DNA from 2 places in the Pantoea sp. RCC30.1 genome. Region 1 is predicted to be linked to the other one. Evidence: predicted binding sites of a transcription regulator. Region 1 holds the regulator's gene; the other holds the start of a gene.

Region 1 (8,046 bases):
AAAATTCAGCGATGAAATAGGCGGACATCTGATGTCAGGTCATATTATGACCACCGCTGAGATCTGCAAGATTATCCAGTCAGAACATAACCGCGAAGTCTGGTTTAAAATCCAGGACCCGACGCAGATGAAATATATTCTACATAAAGGTTTTGTCGGCATCGACGGTATCAGCCTGACAGTAGGTGATGTGACTAAGACCAAATTCTGCGTCTATCTGATCCCCGAAACGCTGGAGCGCACGACTCTTGGCGCGAAGACGTTTGGCGACCGGGTCAATATTGAGATCGATCCGCACACGCAGGCAATCGTAGAGACCGTGGAGCGGGTGTTAGCCCAGCGCGATGCTGCGGCGGCGATGAGTATGCTGACCGGTCAGCCTGACTCCGAGAGTAAATAAAAGGCGTGTAAGCGCCTTTGAGCGTTGTGATAGGGTCTGAACTGTTTTGCGGTGATACCGAGCCATCACAGGCAACAGGGTCAGATTGGAAAGACGCAAAAACCAGTCCATAACACGCTCGGCCCGCGCGATTACGCACCTCATCCCTGAGGTGCGCACGTTGCCGGGCCAACGCGTTGCGCTGTTCAAAAATGCTTCCGGCATTTTTATCCGGGCGGCGGGACGCTTTCCTGTTCTGATCCGGTTCCCTGCTCGTTAAGCCTATTCATTGCTGTGAGATCCAATATGATCTGGCATTCGCAGCATCTGCATGATAACCGGGTCCTACCGCGCCACCCGTAATCCGCCCTCAACGCCGCGACTAAACACAATCTGCCACAGCTGAATATCACGCGCCCGGAAGGCACCAGCGCAGGCATTCAGATAATAGGAGAACATCCGTTTAAAGCGTTCGCCATATTTATCAGCCAGCTCTGGCCAGGCCTGCAAAAAGCGTTCATGCCAGGCCATCAGTGTTTTGTCGTAATCGGCACCAAAGTTATGCCAGTCTTCCAGAATAAAGTGGGGCTCGCTGGCATCCGCCACATGACGCACTGAAGGCAGACAGCCGTTGGGGAAGATATATTTATCGATCCAGGGATCGACACTCATATCGGTCTTAATCGCACCGATGGTGTGAAGCAGGAAAAGACCGTCAGGCTTTAAATTACGATCGACCACATCAAAATAGGTGGCGTAATTTTTCGGCCCGACATGCTCAAACATCCCCACCGAAACAATGCGATCAAACTGCTCATTCAGATCGCGATAATCCTGCAACAGAATCGTGACGTCTAACCCGCTACAGCGCTGCTGCGCCAGTTTCTGTTGTTCAGCGGAAATCGTCACGCCATGCACTTTGACGCCGTAATGACGTGCGGCAAATTCCGCAAGGCCGCCCCAGCCACAGCCAATATCCAGCAGCGACATCCCGGGTTCCAGCGCTAATTTACGGCAGATCATATCCAGCTTGGCTTCCTGCGCTGCTGGCAGCGTCGTAGCCTCTTTCCAGTAGCCACAGGAGTATTGCATGTATGGATCGAGCATCAGTGAAAAGAGATCGTTGCCCAGGTCGTAATGCTCTTTACCGACAATCCACGCCCGTTTTTTTGACTGCAGATTGGTTAAGCGGGCGGCGGCAATGCGCAGCGTGTCTTTAAAGTGATGAGGCAGCTGCTGATCGAGTTTGTGTTTAAGTACCTGGTGGAAGAAAATATCCAGCCGGTCACACTCCCACCATCCATCCATGTAGCTCTCACCGAGCCCAAGAGAGCCCTCCTGCAGAACACGTTTAAAAAAACCAGGATGATTAATATGAATATCCCAGGAACGTGAACCATTAATTTCGATATCCGCTTTTTCCAGCAGTTCATGAACGATGCGATACCAATGGTTCTCTTCAGGGCTCACTGCTTCTGCATAAGATGAACTCATAGATTTTCCACCACCTGTCCAATCTGAACCTGAACAAAGAGTAGTCAATTTATTCAGGCATTGAGAAACGATGCGGATGGCTCCGCAAACCGGTTATTGTGTGATACAGAGGACTGGAACAGCCTGCAGCAGGTCGGGTAAGATGAGAATAACGCGCGCGAATACCGTCCCGGCAGCAGGGTGCCAATCAGATTATTACGTTATTATATTGTTGATTTATTACAGGTTTGTTGACCCGGATGAGTATATGCTCACGCGGGTCAATATTCAATAACTTATTGTTAGGGCGCTAAGTAAGAAGTCAGGGTATCAATGATTATCCTGGCAGGCAGGTTGCGCAGAGGCAACAACAGTTTGTGCGTTTGCGGCACGCTGCATGGCGTAACCGATCAACGCGAGCACAATGGTCACCGCCATCATCAGCGTGGTTGTAAACAGCGCCTGGGTTAATCCAGCTGATACCGCCAGGCTGGCGGCGAAGCAGAGTCCTAACTGCAGGGTGTTCTGCAAAGCAGCAGCTTTACCAGTGGCATCCGGGAAGGGCATCAGTGCACTGGAAACCACAATCGGATAGATCGCCCCGTTAGCCAGCGCCATCCCGCAGAACGGAACCATCAGGCTCACCAGCGTGCTGTTGCCTGCAAGCGCAACAGCAAACAGCGACAGAATGCTTAGGCTGTAGACGCCCAGCATCCAGGGCAGCAACTGTGCACCGTTAAAGCGGTTGAGCAGAGCGCGACAGCCGAATCCACCTATTAAAAAGGCGAGGGTCTGGGGCACATAACTCAGGCCGATATCGGCGGGTGAGAGACCCAGATCCGCCAGAATAAACGGCGAGCCAGTCAGCCAGGCAAAGAAGCTGGCAGAACAGGCAGAGTAGATCAGCACGTTGCCGCTGTAGACCCGCGATTTCAGCAGCGTGAAGAAGCCCGGCTGCGCCTTTTTTTCACTTGCGGCTTTGCGAACGGTGGGCAGACGCAGCGTGGTCAGTATCAGCGCCATCGCAATCAGGGTCAGCACCAGGAAAATCGAACGCCAGTGGAAGTGGCCGATCAGCCAGGCACCCAGCAACGGCGCCAGCGCGGGAGAGAGCGCAACCAGCGGCATAATGGTGGCGAAGACTTTGTTGGCGCGCGCGGCAGGGTAGCGATCCACCACTAATGCCTGCCAGCTCACGGCCGCAGCACAGACGCCAATCGCCTGCACGAAGCGCAGCGCCAGCATCAGATAGATATTATTCACCCACAGCATGCCCGCACAGCCGATGCCAAACATGGCCAGTCCGGCCAGCAGCACAGGTTTGCGACCAATGCGATCGGAGAGCGGTCCCCAGAATAGCTGACCCAGGGCGAAGCCTCCCAGAAAGAGACTCATACTGGCGCTGATCAGGCCGGGTGAGGTATTAAAGGTTTGCTGCATCGCCCCGAAGGCGGGCAGGTACATATCTGTGGCTAAAAAGCCGAGCATGCTCAGCAGGGCAAGGTAAGGCATAAATCCTTTATTCGACAACATCTCATTCTCATTTTTGCAGGATAAACGCGGCAGAGTGTAAAAGGTGCGTTTGCTGCTGTGAAACGGTAATATTTGCCGATTGCTGTTAAAATTTTTGAAGGCAGATTATGTGGTCAGAATATGCATTAGAAGTGGTTGACGCGGTCGCCCGTGGGGGCAGCTTCAGCGCTGCCGCGCAGGAGTTACATCGGGTGCCTTCTGCCATCAGCTACACGGTGCGCCAGCTGGAGAACTGGCTGGCGGTGCCGCTATTTGAGCGTCAGCATCGTGAAGTGGTCCTCACCCCGGCAGGCGAGCATTTTGTCAGGGAAGGGCGCAGCGTCATCAAAAAAATGCTTGCCACCCGGCGACAGTGTCAGCAGCTTGCCAACGGCTGGCGCGGGCAGCTCAGCATTGCCGTTGACCGTATTGCAAAGCCTCAGCGCACCCGGCAACTGGTTAAAGATTTCTATCGCCACTTCCCCGATATGGAGCTCATCATCAGCTATGAAGTCTTTAACGGCGTCTGGGATGCGCTGGCCGATGGCCGGGTGGAGGTCGCGATTGGTGCCACGCAGGCAATCCCGGTGGGCGGACGTTTTGCGTTTCGCGATATGGGCACTCTCAACTGGCGCTGCGTGGTCGCGCCGGATCATCCGCTGACGCAGGCGAGCCAGATCGATGATGACACGTTGCGAAGCTGGCCATCACTGGTGCTGGAAGATACCTCGCGTGCGCTGCCACGCCGTATGACATGGACGCTGGATAACCAGCGCAGGCTGGTGGTGCCGGAATGGCAGACCGGGCTGGAGTGCGTACAGGCGGGATTGTGTGTGGCGATGGTGCCGGGTCATCTTGCCAGGCCACTGCTGGACAGCGGCCAGCTGGTTGAACTGACACTGCCGGTGGCGTTCCCGGACAGCCCCTGCTGCGTCAGCTGGGCTGAAGATCGCGCATCACCGGCAACAGGCTGGTTGCTCAGCTATCTGGGTGATGCGCAAACACTTAATCAGGAGTGGTTAAGCGAAGATTAACGGCGATAGTCGCGGAATGGACCATCGGCCACGGAACGGCGTTCAATCAGCGTAGGGTGGACTTCAATCGTTTGTGACACTTCACGCTTACTGGTGATGCGGTCCAGCAGCATATCCAGCGCTTTTTCACCCAACTGGGCTTTAGGCTGATGCACGGTCGTCAGGGCCGGTGCGAAATAGCGGGCGTTGCGCACATTGTCATAACCGATCACCGAAATATCCTGCGGGACGCGCAGGCCCATCTCGTCGGCGGCGCAAATCGCGCCCATCGCCATGATGTCACCGCCGCAGAACACCGCCGTTGGACGCTGTTTCTGCGACAGGATCTGCTGCATCGCCTGATAGCCTGACTCCGGCTCGAAGTCACCCTGCACAATCCACTCGGCACGCGGTTGAATACCCGCTTCTTCCATCGCCTTCAGGAAACCGGCGTGGCGTCCTCCACCAGTGTTGCGTTCCATCTGACCGGGGATAGCACCAATATCACGGTGTCCGCGTTCAATCAGATAGCGTCCAGCCAGATAGCCGCCCTGGAAAGCATTATCGAGCACCGTGTCGGTGAAGTCGGCGCGCGACTCGCCCCAGTCCATCACCACCATTGGGATATTACGGTTCTCTTCCAGCATCTGCAGCAGATCGTCCGGATATTCAGAGCACATCACCAGCAGACCATCGACGCGTTTCTGCGCCATCATGCTGAGGTAGGCGCGCTGCTTTTGCAGGTCGTTATGCGCATTACCCAGAATCAGCGTATAGCCTTTGTCAAAACAGTGATTTTCAACCGCTTCAATAATTTCAGCAAAATAGGGCGCTTCGCTGGAGGTGGCAAGCAGGCCCAGCGTCCTGGTGTGGTTCACTTTCAGGCTGCGCGCGACGGCGCTCGGCGAGTAGTGAAGTTCTTTTATCGCCTGCCAGACCGCGTTGCGTGTCTCTTCAGCGACAAAGCGGGTTTTATTGATGACGTGCGAAACGGTGGTCGTTGAGACGCCGGCGCGTTTCGCCACATCTTTAATTGTTGCCATGAAAATCGGACTCCAGTGCTTATCTAACTCTATGATAAGCGTAGTGTTAAACGTTTGCGTCTGCTCAGGGTTTTTTCCGCAAAAATGCAGCTTTTCTTGCCCGTAAACAGGCCGCTGGCGGAGAATAAATGCCTTAAAAGATGCGCAAACGGAATCAGAGTTGCGCGCGTTGCGCAACAGAGGCGGGATTCTAACAAGGCTGGACGGATAAAACGAGATTTTTACCGGGCTGTGTGGGAAAATGCCATATCCCTACAAATTGTGTGACTAAGGAGCAAACAATGAGTACCGATCTTAAACTGGCGTTAATGACCACCGCAGGCTGTCTGCTGATGATTGTGGCCTTTAGTTTTACTGCCATTCTGCACTAATAAAAAAGCCGGGATTATCCCGGCTTTTTCTGACTGTTCTGCTGCTCAGCGTATAGTTTTTGGCGTCATCACCCGACGGGCGCCAATGTAGTGGCGCTGCCAGTAATCTTCTCCTAATGCGCTGATCTGAATATCTTTACCGGTACGTGGCGATTGAATAAACTTGCCATCGCCCAGGTAAACGCCGACGTGGTCCGCAGTACCGCGACCGTTAATGCGGAAGAAGACCAGATCGCCTTTCTCCAGCGACTCGCGTTTAATTGGCGCTGCGTCACGCAGGTGATACATCTCGTTAGCGGTACGCGGGATCTTAAACTTCACCAGATCTTTATAGGCGTACCAGACCAGACCGCTGCAATCGAAACCAGTATGGGGTGACGTGCCGCCCCACTGATAAGGTTTACCCAACTGGCCCATCAGCTTGGTCATCGCGGTTTCACGTGCCTTCTGATAGCGCTGACGGTGGGATTTGCTCATTTTAATTGTGCCAGGTTCGCTGGTGGTGACCTCAGCGGTTTTTAGCTGGCGCTGATGACCATAGCGTTTCTTCTCTTTATTTTTTTCTTTGCTTTTGCTGATACGGGCGGTTTTAAGCGAGGTCTTCTTAGCAGGCGTCTGTTTCGCAGTGAGTTCGACTTTTTTCTGTTTTTTAGTTTTGAGTTTTTGAACAGGGCTGAGGCGAGTCTTTTTCGTCACCGTTTTTACCTGGCGACGTTTGCGGCGCTCATCGTCGCGCGCACTCTTTTTTTCTGCTTTATGCGTACTGACGTTCACCGGCGCGTGCGGTGAAGCAGCAGCGACGTTGAAAAACAGTTGCGCAAAGGCCAGCATCAAAAGCGTAATGATTAAACGCATAGTCCGTTGATTAGTTAAGTTGTCAGGGCCACTACGCACCGCGACAAAGTTGAGATTAATCTGATCCAGGATCAGCGCCCAGGCCATTCTAGTCCAGTTCTTTTAAAAACTGTAATGCCTTTTAATATTAATCTTTGCAACCCACGTAATCGCGCTGAAAATGAACATTTTCAGCGTCTTATATCAACGAAATTATTACGAATTATTAAACTGTTACCAGCTGTTAATAATCAGGGATTCAGGCGTCACGAAGCTGAACTTAACAATGATGGCGATTTAATCGGGCAGCGGTCAAAATCTCGTTTTCAGTCACGCTGCGAAGTCGCTACAATAAACAAACACGAAGTGACGAATTAAGGAAGGCAATTATGAGTACTGTAGAAAAAATTCAGCGCCAGATCGCAGAAAACCCGATCCTGCTGTACATGAAAGGTTCCCCGAAACTGCCTAGCTGCGGTTTCTCTGCACAGGCGGTACAGGCGCTGTCAGCCTGTGGTGAGCGTTTTGCTTACGTGGATATTCTGCAGAACCCGGACATTCGTGCCGAGATGCCGAAATTCGCTAACTGGCCAACCTTCCCGCAGTTGTGGGTTGATGGCGAGCTGGTCGGTGGCTGCGACATCATCGTCGAGATGTTACAACGAGGTGAACTGCAGACGCTGATCAAAGAGACTGCAGAGAAGTTTAAAGAAGCAGAATAAAAAAAGGCCGACATCACGTCGGCCTTTTTCATTGCGGCATCCCTTATGCGGATGTCGTGGCTTCTGCATCACCTTCCGCGAAGGGCAGTGGCCAGCCACCTAACCGTTTCCAGCGGTTCACCAGCTCGCAGAACAGCGTTGCCGTCTGCTGAGTGTCATAGAGCGCCGAATGCGCCTGCGTACTGTCAAACTCCATTCCCGCCGCAATACAGGCTTTCGCCAGAACCGTCTGACCCAGCACCAGTCCACTCAGCGCTGCGGTGTCAAAGGTGGCAAACGGGTGAAATGGATTGCGCTTCAGGCTGGCACGTTCCGCCGCCGCTGACATAAAGTTCAGGTCGAACGTGGCATTGTGCGCCACCATAATGGCGCGATTGCAGCCGCTGTCTTTAATGCCCTTGCGCACCATTTTGAAAATGGCGTGCAGCGCTTCATATTCACTGACTGCGCCGCGCAGCGGATTACTCGGATCGATACCGGTAAAGGCCAGCGCTTCCGGATGCAGCAGCGAGCCGACAAAAGGTTCGACGTTGAAGTGCAGCGTCTGGTCGATCTGAATCCATCCCTCTTCATCCATTTTCAGCGTGATAGCGGCAATCTCCAGTAACGCATCGGTTTGGGCGTTGAAACCTGCGGTTTCAACGTCGATCACCACCGGATAGAAGCCACGGAAACGTTGATTGAGTGCATTAGGGGAAT
Region 2 (8,046 bases), on a different contig from region 1:
ATCGACTATCTGCGTGCGCATATCGAAGAGATGAAGAAAGCCGTGGCGTACGATGGTGTTGAATTAATGGGCTATACCCCGTGGGGCTGCATCGATTGCGTCTCTTTTACCACCGGCCAGTACGACAAACGTTACGGCTTTATTCATGTGAATAAAAACGATGATGGCAGCGGCGATTTTTCTCGTGGGAAGAAGAAGAGCTTTGGCTGGTATCAGCAGGTTATCGCCAGTAACGGCGAAAACCTGTAAGTCATCACGCCGCATCAGCGGCGAAGCGAGTTAACGCCCACCGGCAGCGTCAATGATGCTGCCGGTGATGTAAGAGGCCGCATCGCTGGCCAGCCAGACGATCGCCTCCGCCACCTCTTCTGCCTCACCGCCACGTCCCATCGGGATCACGCTGGCCAGCCTGTCCACCCTGCCCGGCTCTCCGCCATCGGCATGCATCTCTGTATAGATGAATCCCGGACGTACGCCATTGACCCGAATCCCCTGCTGCGCCACTTCCAGCGACAATCCTTTGGTCAGCGTATCCATCGCTCCTTTTGAGGCAGCGTAATCAACATATTCGCCAGGCGCACCGGTACGTGACGCGGCCGACGAGACGTTTACAATCGCGCCGCCCTGACCGCCGTGATGGGTGCCCATCCGCTTAACCGCCTCACGACAGCAGAGAAAAGATCCGATGACGTTGGTAGCAAAGACCTTATGCAGGCGCGTCGCATCCAGTTGCTCGGTGCGGCACTGCTGAAACAGAATCCCGGCGTTGTTCACCAGCAATGCCAGCGGCACAGGCTGCTGGTCGAGCTGCGCAAACATCGCCATCAGCTGAGCTTCATCACTGATATCCGCCTGAACCGCAAAGGCTTCACCGCCCTGCTGCTGGATCTGCGCCACCAGCTGTTGCGCTTCGGCCTCGCGCTGACGATAGTTCACCGCGACCCGGTAACCCCGGGCTGCCAGTAACAGCGACGTGGCCCGTCCGATACCGCGGCTGCCACCCGTAACCAGTGCCAGTTTCATGCTGAATCTCCAGTAAAAAAGGGCCGACGAATCGGCCCCTGATGGTTAATGCTTACCTGCGGGGAGCTTACTGATAATCGCTCATCGGCACGCAGGAGCAGAACAGATTACGGTCTCCAAACACATCATCCAGACGTTTTACCGTCGGCCAGTATTTGTTATGGCTGCCCGCCGGGAAGACCGCCAGTTCACGGCTGTAAGGATGTGACCACTCACTGACGATTTCCAGCTGGGTATGCGGTGCATTAACCAATGGATTATCGTCCAGCGGCCATTCACCACCCGTTACCCGGTCAATCTCCATGCGAATCGCCAGCATCGCGTCGATAAAGCGATCGAGTTCGATTTTGCTCTCTGACTCGGTCGGCTCCACCATCAGCGTACCCGCCACCGGGAAAGACATAGTTGGCGCATGGAATCCGTAATCGATCAGGCGCTTAGCGATATCCAGCTCACTGATGCCGGTCTGCTCTTTCAGCGGACGGATGTCGAGAATACATTCATGCGCCACGCGACCATCACGACCGGTGTAGAGCACCGGATAGGCAGACTGCAGGCGGCTGGCGATATAGTTGGCATTCAGAATCGCGACCGAGCTGGCCTGTTTCAGCCCTTCGGCGCCCATCATGCGAATGTACATCCAGCTGATCGGCAGAATAGAGGCGCTGCCAAACGGCGCTGCGGAGACCGCGCCCTGCTGCGTCAGTACACCATCGATCTGTACCACGCTATGTCCCGGAACAAACGGAGCCAGGTGCGCCTTCACGCCAATCGGTCCCATACCCGGACCGCCGCCGCCGTGCGGAATGCAGAAGGTTTTGTGCAGATTGAGGTGCGAGACATCTGCGCCGATGTAGCCTGGCGTAGTGATGCCGACCTGCGCATTCATGTTCGCGCCATCCAGATAAACCTGACCGCCATACTGATGCACGATCTGGCACACTTCACGGATGGTCTCTTCATAGACGCCGTGGGTAGAAGGATAAGTCACCATGATGCAGGAGAGCTGGTCGGCCGCCTGAGCCGCTTTTTCACGCAGGTCGCCGAGGTCGATGTTGCCCTGTTTATCGCAGGCTACCACTACCACGTCCATGCCCGCCATCTGGGCTGAGGCCGGGTTGGTGCCGTGCGCCGAACTCGGAATCAGACAGAGATGACGATCGCCCTCGCCGCGGCTTTCGTGATAGCGGCGGATCGCCAGCAGCCCGGCATATTCACCCTGTGCGCCGGAGTTTGGCTGCATACAGAGTGCATCATAGCCGGTGAGCTGCACCAGCCACTGCGACAGCTGGCCGATCATCTGCAGATAGCCGGTGGCCTGTTCAGCCGGGCAGAACGGATGCAGTTCCGCAAATTCCGGCCAGGTGATCGGGATCATCTCGGCGGCTGCGTTAAGCTTCATGGTGCAGGAACCCAGCGGGATCATCGCCTGATTCAGCGCCAGATCCTTTTTCTCCAGGCTGTGCATGTAACGCATCATCTCGGTTTCGCTGTGATGACGGTTGAACACCGGATGGGTCAGGATCTCGCTGTGGCGTTGCAGCCCAGCAGGAATCGCGTGGCTTTCGCTGGCGACTTCGCTGTCAAGTTTTTCCAGATTCTGGCCGTGTTCATCACCCAGCAGAATGGCGAGCAGCGCCAGTATATCTTCGCGGCAGGTGGTTTCATCCAGCGTGATGCCAACGGCATTATGGATGTCGCTACGCAGGTTAACGCCAAAGCTCAGGGCACGGTTCAGCACGGCGGCTTTATCCGCCACTTCCACCGTCAGCGTATCAAACCAGTGCTGATGACGCAGCTTCAGGCCACCCTGCTGCAGTCCGGCTGCCAGGATGTTGGTAAAGCGGTGAATGCGTGAGGCAATGCGTTTCAAACCAGCCGGGCCGTGGAACACCGCGTAAAGACCGGCGATGTTTGCCAGCAGAACCTGCGAAGTACAGATGTTGGAGTTGGCCTTTTCACGGCGGATATGTTGTTCACGGGTCTGCATCGCCATACGCAGCGCCGTGTTGCCCGCGGCATCACGTGACACACCGATGATGCGGCCTGGCATAGAACGCTTATGCTCGTCGCGGCTGGCGAAGAAGGCAGCATGCGGGCCGCCGTAACCCATAGGCACGCCGAAACGCTGAGCTGAACCAAAGACGATGTCTGCGCCCTGCTTGCCTGGCGCTTCCAGTAAGACCAGCGACATAAAGTCCGCCGCCACGCTGACCACCACTTTGCGTGCTTTCAGCCCGGCAATCAGCGCGCTGTAATCGTGCGCCTCACCGGTGGTGCCTACCTGTTGCAGCAGTACACCAAAGAGATCGTCGTGATCGGATGCCTTGTTGGCGCTATCGATGATCAGCTCGAAGCCGAACGTCGCCGCACGGGTACGAACCACATCCAGCGTCTGCGGATGAATATCGTCGGCAATGAAGAATTTATTGGCGTTTTTGAGTTTACTGACGCGTTTTGCCATCGCCATCGCTTCGGCAGCGGCAGTGGCTTCATCCAGCAGCGAGGCGGACGCGATATCCATCCCGGTGAGATCCAGCGTCAGCTGCTGGAAGTTCAGCAGTGCTTCCAGACGGCCCTGCGAGACTTCAGGCTGATACGGCGTATAGGCAGTATACCAGCCCGGATTTTCCAGCATGTTACGCAGGATGACTGGCGGGGTGATGACCGCGCTGTACCCCATACCGATCCAGGATTTGTAACGCAGGTTCTGGCTGGCAATGGCTTTCAGTTCGGCCAGCGCCTGCTGTTCCGTGGCCGCTTCGCCTACGGCGGGTGGGCCTGGCAGCTGAATGTCGGCAGGCACAATCGTGCTGATTAACGCTTCCAGCGAACGGGCACCAATTGCATCAAGCATCTGCGCCTGCTGCTCAGGTGAAGGACCAATATGGCGCTCAATGAATGCACCGTTGTGTTCAAGCTGGCTGAGAGTCTGAGTCATTAGCAGTAAATCCTGAATCGGGCTGGGGGAACCGGAGAGCAAACAGAAATCTGCGGCCTCTGCACGAGGCCGCCTGACGACTACTCGTCGATGGAGGCTTTATAAGCATCCGCATCCAGCAGCGTGTCGATTTCAGACGCGTCGCTGGCTTTAATTTTAAATAACCAGCCGCCGTCATAAGGCTCGCTGTTGACCTGCTCCGGTGAGTCAGTCAGTGCTTCGTTGACCGCGACAATCTCACCGCTGATTGGCGCATAGATATCTGAAGCCGCTTTAACGGATTCTGCGACCGCGCACTCTTCACCGGCGGCAAACGTCGCGCCCACATCAGGCAGATCGACAAATACCATGTCGCCCAGTAATTCCTGCGCATGTTCAGTAATCCCCACCGTGTAGCTGCCATCGGCTTCTTTGCGCACCCATTCGTGGCTGTCGCGGTACTTCAACGTATTCGGCACATTGCTCATTGGCCATTTCTCCTGAATAAAATTTACTGGGCGACCGGTTTACCGGCGCGGACAAAAACGGGACGGGTAACCTGGACGGGCATCTGGCGGTTACGGATCTCAACGATGGCGGTGCTGCCGACGGAGGCCGGTACACGCGCCAGAGCGATGCTGCAACCCAGTGTCGGTGAGAAAGAGCCACTGGTGATGATCCCCTCCTGCGGCTGCCCCTGGTCATCGGTGAAACGCACCGGCTGGCCGTTACGCAGCACCCCTTTTTCTGTGAGGATCAGCCCCACCAGTTTTTCGGCGTCGCGTTCACGCTGCAGTTCCAGTGCTTCCCGACCAATGAAATCGCGGTCAGCGGGTTCCCAGCACACTGTCCAGCCCATGTTGGCAGCCAGCGGTGAAACGCCTTCGTCCATCTCCTGACCATACAGATTCATACCCGCTTCCAGACGCAGCGTGTCGCGTGCGCCCAGTCCAGCAGGTTTTACACCAGCAGCCAGCAGACGCTGCCAGAAATCGGCCGCCTCACCTGCAGGCATCGCAATTTCATATCCCGCTTCACCGGTGTAGCCGGTGGTAGCGATAAACAGGTCACCTGACTGCACACCGAAAAAGGGCTTCATGCCAGCAACAGCCTGACGCTGCTCCTCGCTGAACAGTGTCTGAGCTTTCTGCTGCGCCTGTGGGCCCTGCACAGCAATCAGCGCCAGGTCATCGCGTTCCGTCAGCGTAATGCCATAGCCCTGCGCGTGTTGCGTGATCCAGGCAAGATCGTTTTCACGGGTCGCGGAGTTCACCACCAGCCGGAAGAACTCTTCGCTCATAAAGTAAACAATCAAATCGTCAATGACGCCACCCGAAGCATTCAGCATCCCGGTATAGAGCGCTTTGCCTGGCTGCGTCAGTTTTGCCACATCATTCGCCAGCAGGTAGCGCAGGAATTCGCGGGTACGGGGGCCTGTCAGGTCGACGATGGTCATGTGAGAGACATCAAACATCCCGGCGTCGGTTCGCACCACATGATGTTCATCCATCTGGGAGCCATAGTGCAGCGGCATCATCCAGCCATGAAAATCCACCATGCGGGCACCGCAGGCCTGATGCTGTTCAAACAGAGGTGTTTGCTGAGTCATAACCATCCTGTGCAGAAGCGAGTGAGTGCAAAAGTGCGCCGGAATTCAGTGCCGACGCAAACGTTCTCTTACGGCTGACGTTACCACCGAATCTGACGATTAACCATAAGCAAACCGGGGTCGAAAGCAGAGGCACAGCCTAACCAGGAACCGCTGCTGGCAGGATAAAAAACTGCAATTTTGTGATTAATCGCGCAATAAATGCAGGGTTTTTAAATATACGCAGCAAATTTATGCGAGATGCCGTTCAGGATGTTAAAAAAATCCCGCTGTCACTGAAGGGGAAGATGAGAAAAAGTAATGCGAAATTGCTCGCAAAATTAGAATAAATCAAACGAAGACCCCTGCTGGTGCAGCGTTGCCTTTTGGTGGTGCAGAGGAGTTCAGGCATAAAAAAGCCAGCAGATGCTGGCTTATCAGGAGGCGTGGATTTAGCGTAGCCAGGCGGGTAGATCATTCAGGCCCATCGCCTGCTTCAGCATTATAGGTTTTACCCCTGGCAGACGATCAGCCAGCTTCAGACCGACGTCACGCAGCAGTTTTTTCGCCGGATTATTGCCGGCGAACATCTCCCGGAAGCCTTGCATGCCTGCCAGCATCATTGCGGCCCTGTGTTTACGGCTGCGCTCGTAGCGACGCAGGTAGAGGTGCTGACCAATATCTTTGCCCTGCTGATGCAGACGACGAATCTCACCAATCAACTCGGCGGCGTCCATAAAGCCAAGGTTTACGCCCTGCCCCGCCAGCGGATGAATGGTGTGAGCCGCATCGCCCACCAGCGCCAGACGGTGTGCCGCAAAGTTGCGGGCATAACGCGCTACCAGCGGGAACGATTTGCGCTCGCTTTCCAGCTTGCACAGCCCGAGCCGCATATCAAATGCCACCGAGAGCTGCTGATTGAACAGCGCTTCCGGCATGGTTTCCAGACGGCTCGCTTCCTGCGGCGAGAGCGACCAGACGATGGAGCTCAGATGCGGATCCTGCATTGGCAGGAAAGCCAGAATACCGTCGCCATGAAACACCTGCCGCGCCACCGCGTCGTGCGGCTTCTCAGTACGGACGTTAGCCACTAACGCATGGTGATCGTAATCCCAGAAGGTCAGCGGAATGTCGGCTTTGTTGCGCAGCCAGGAGTTAGCGCCATCAGCGGCAATCATTAATCGCGCGCTTAACATGCTGCCATCCTGCAGGGTAACAAAGGCTTCGTTGTCACCAAACGCCACCTGCTGTAACTGCGAGTGTGCCATTATCGTCACGTCGCTGCAGGCGCTGGCACGCTGCCAGAGCGCATGGTGGATCACCGGGTTTTCGATGATATGGCCCAGATGCGACAAGCCCTGCTGCTCATCATCGAAAGCGATGGCGCCGAAGCTGTCCTTATCCCACACTTCCATGCCGTGATACGCGCTGGCACGCAGTGAGAGTATGGTCGACCAGACATCCAGCTTCTGCAGCAGCCGTTCGCTGGCGGCGTTGATTGCCGACACGCGAATTGACGGGGACGCACTCAGCGCCAACGGTGGCTCCGGCGATTTTTCCAGTACGGCGATGCGCAGTCCGCTGCCCTGCAAGCCGCAGGCCACAGCGAGTCCCACCATACCGCCACCGGCAATCACCACATCAAAAGTTTGCATCTGAGCCTCTTTATTAACGCTTAACCCAGCCAAGCGTACGCTCAGCCAGTTGATTTCGTAGCCACGGCAGATGATCCATCGCCAGCAGGCCCAGGTTACGTCCTGCCACCATCGGACCATAGCGATTCGCAAAAACGCGAACCAGTCCGTCGGTGATACCGATGGTGGCGGCGCGATCGGGCTGACGACGCTGCTGATAATGATGCAGCACTGCATAGCTGCCCGGATCCTGCTGTTGACGATGGGCGGCGGCCAGCGTTTCAGCCAGCGACATCACATCGCGCAGGCCGAGGTTAAAGCCCTGCCCGGCAATCGGATGCAGCGTCTGCGCCGCATTGCCCATCACCGCCACGCGATGCGTCACCGGCGACATCGCCTGGTGCAGCGCCAGCGGGTAATACTCGCGCTGGCCGGTGTGCGTGAATTTGCCCAGCCGCCAGCCAAAAGCACGTTGCAGCTGGCTCAGGAATTCGGATTCGCTCCACTGCTCAATGCGTTCACGCTGCGAAAGCGGATGACACCAGACCAGCGAGAGACGGTTGCCGGACATCGGCAGCAGCGCCAGCGGGCCGTGCTCCGTGAAACGCTCAAACGCCCGGCCCTGATGGGGCAGCGCGGTTGAGACATTGGCAATCACGGCGAGCTGCTGATAGTCGTCCCGTTGCCACTGAATGCCGCACGAGGCGGCCAGCGCAGAGCGCGTGCCATCTGCTGCCACCAGCAGTTTGCCGCTGAGTTGCTCGCCACTGTCCAGCGTCACCTCAACCTGCTGTTCACTACGGTGTGCCTGGGTGACGCGCGCCGGGCAGCGCAGCGTCACGCCTGGCGCTTTTTTCAGTTCAGCAAACAGCCGCTGACCG

What was found. The regulator PurR, encoded in region 1, represses purine synthesis genes. The targets are predictions, from matches to a motif close to CANGCAAACGTTTGCNTG.
Region 2: gcvT (glycine cleavage system aminomethyltransferase GcvT) is a predicted target of PurR. The motif match lies at 5,606-5,623, and genes of this name have one in related genera.

What each region holds. Positions count from the first base shown of each region.
Region 1 is NZ_JBXUHX010000017.1:42,874-50,919, forward strand. It holds gene AC2LB6_RS15690 (riboflavin synthase subunit alpha) at 1-400, shown strand, start outside; gene cfa (cyclopropane fatty acyl phospholipid synthase) at 725-1,873, opposite strand; gene punC (purine nucleoside transporter PunC) at 2,183-3,385, opposite strand; gene punR (DNA-binding transcriptional activator PunR) at 3,493-4,398, shown strand; gene purR (HTH-type transcriptional repressor PurR) at 4,395-5,420, opposite strand; gene cydH (cytochrome bd-I oxidase subunit CydH) at 5,702-5,791, shown strand; gene AC2LB6_RS15720 (C40 family peptidase) at 5,837-6,646, opposite strand; gene AC2LB6_RS15725 (Grx4 family monothiol glutaredoxin) at 7,012-7,347, shown strand; gene rnt (ribonuclease T) at 7,391-8,046, opposite strand, start outside.
Region 2 is NZ_JBXUHX010000018.1:46,715-54,760, forward strand. It holds gene AC2LB6_RS16285 (6-phospho-beta-glucosidase) at 1-249, shown strand, start outside; gene AC2LB6_RS16290 (SDR family oxidoreductase) at 280-1,023, opposite strand; gene gcvP (aminomethyl-transferring glycine dehydrogenase) at 1,091-3,964, opposite strand; gene gcvH (glycine cleavage system protein GcvH) at 4,045-4,431, opposite strand; gene gcvT (glycine cleavage system aminomethyltransferase GcvT) at 4,455-5,552, opposite strand; gene ubiI (FAD-dependent 2-octaprenylphenol hydroxylase) at 5,984-7,186, opposite strand; gene ubiH (2-octaprenyl-6-methoxyphenyl hydroxylase) at 7,200-8,046, opposite strand, start outside.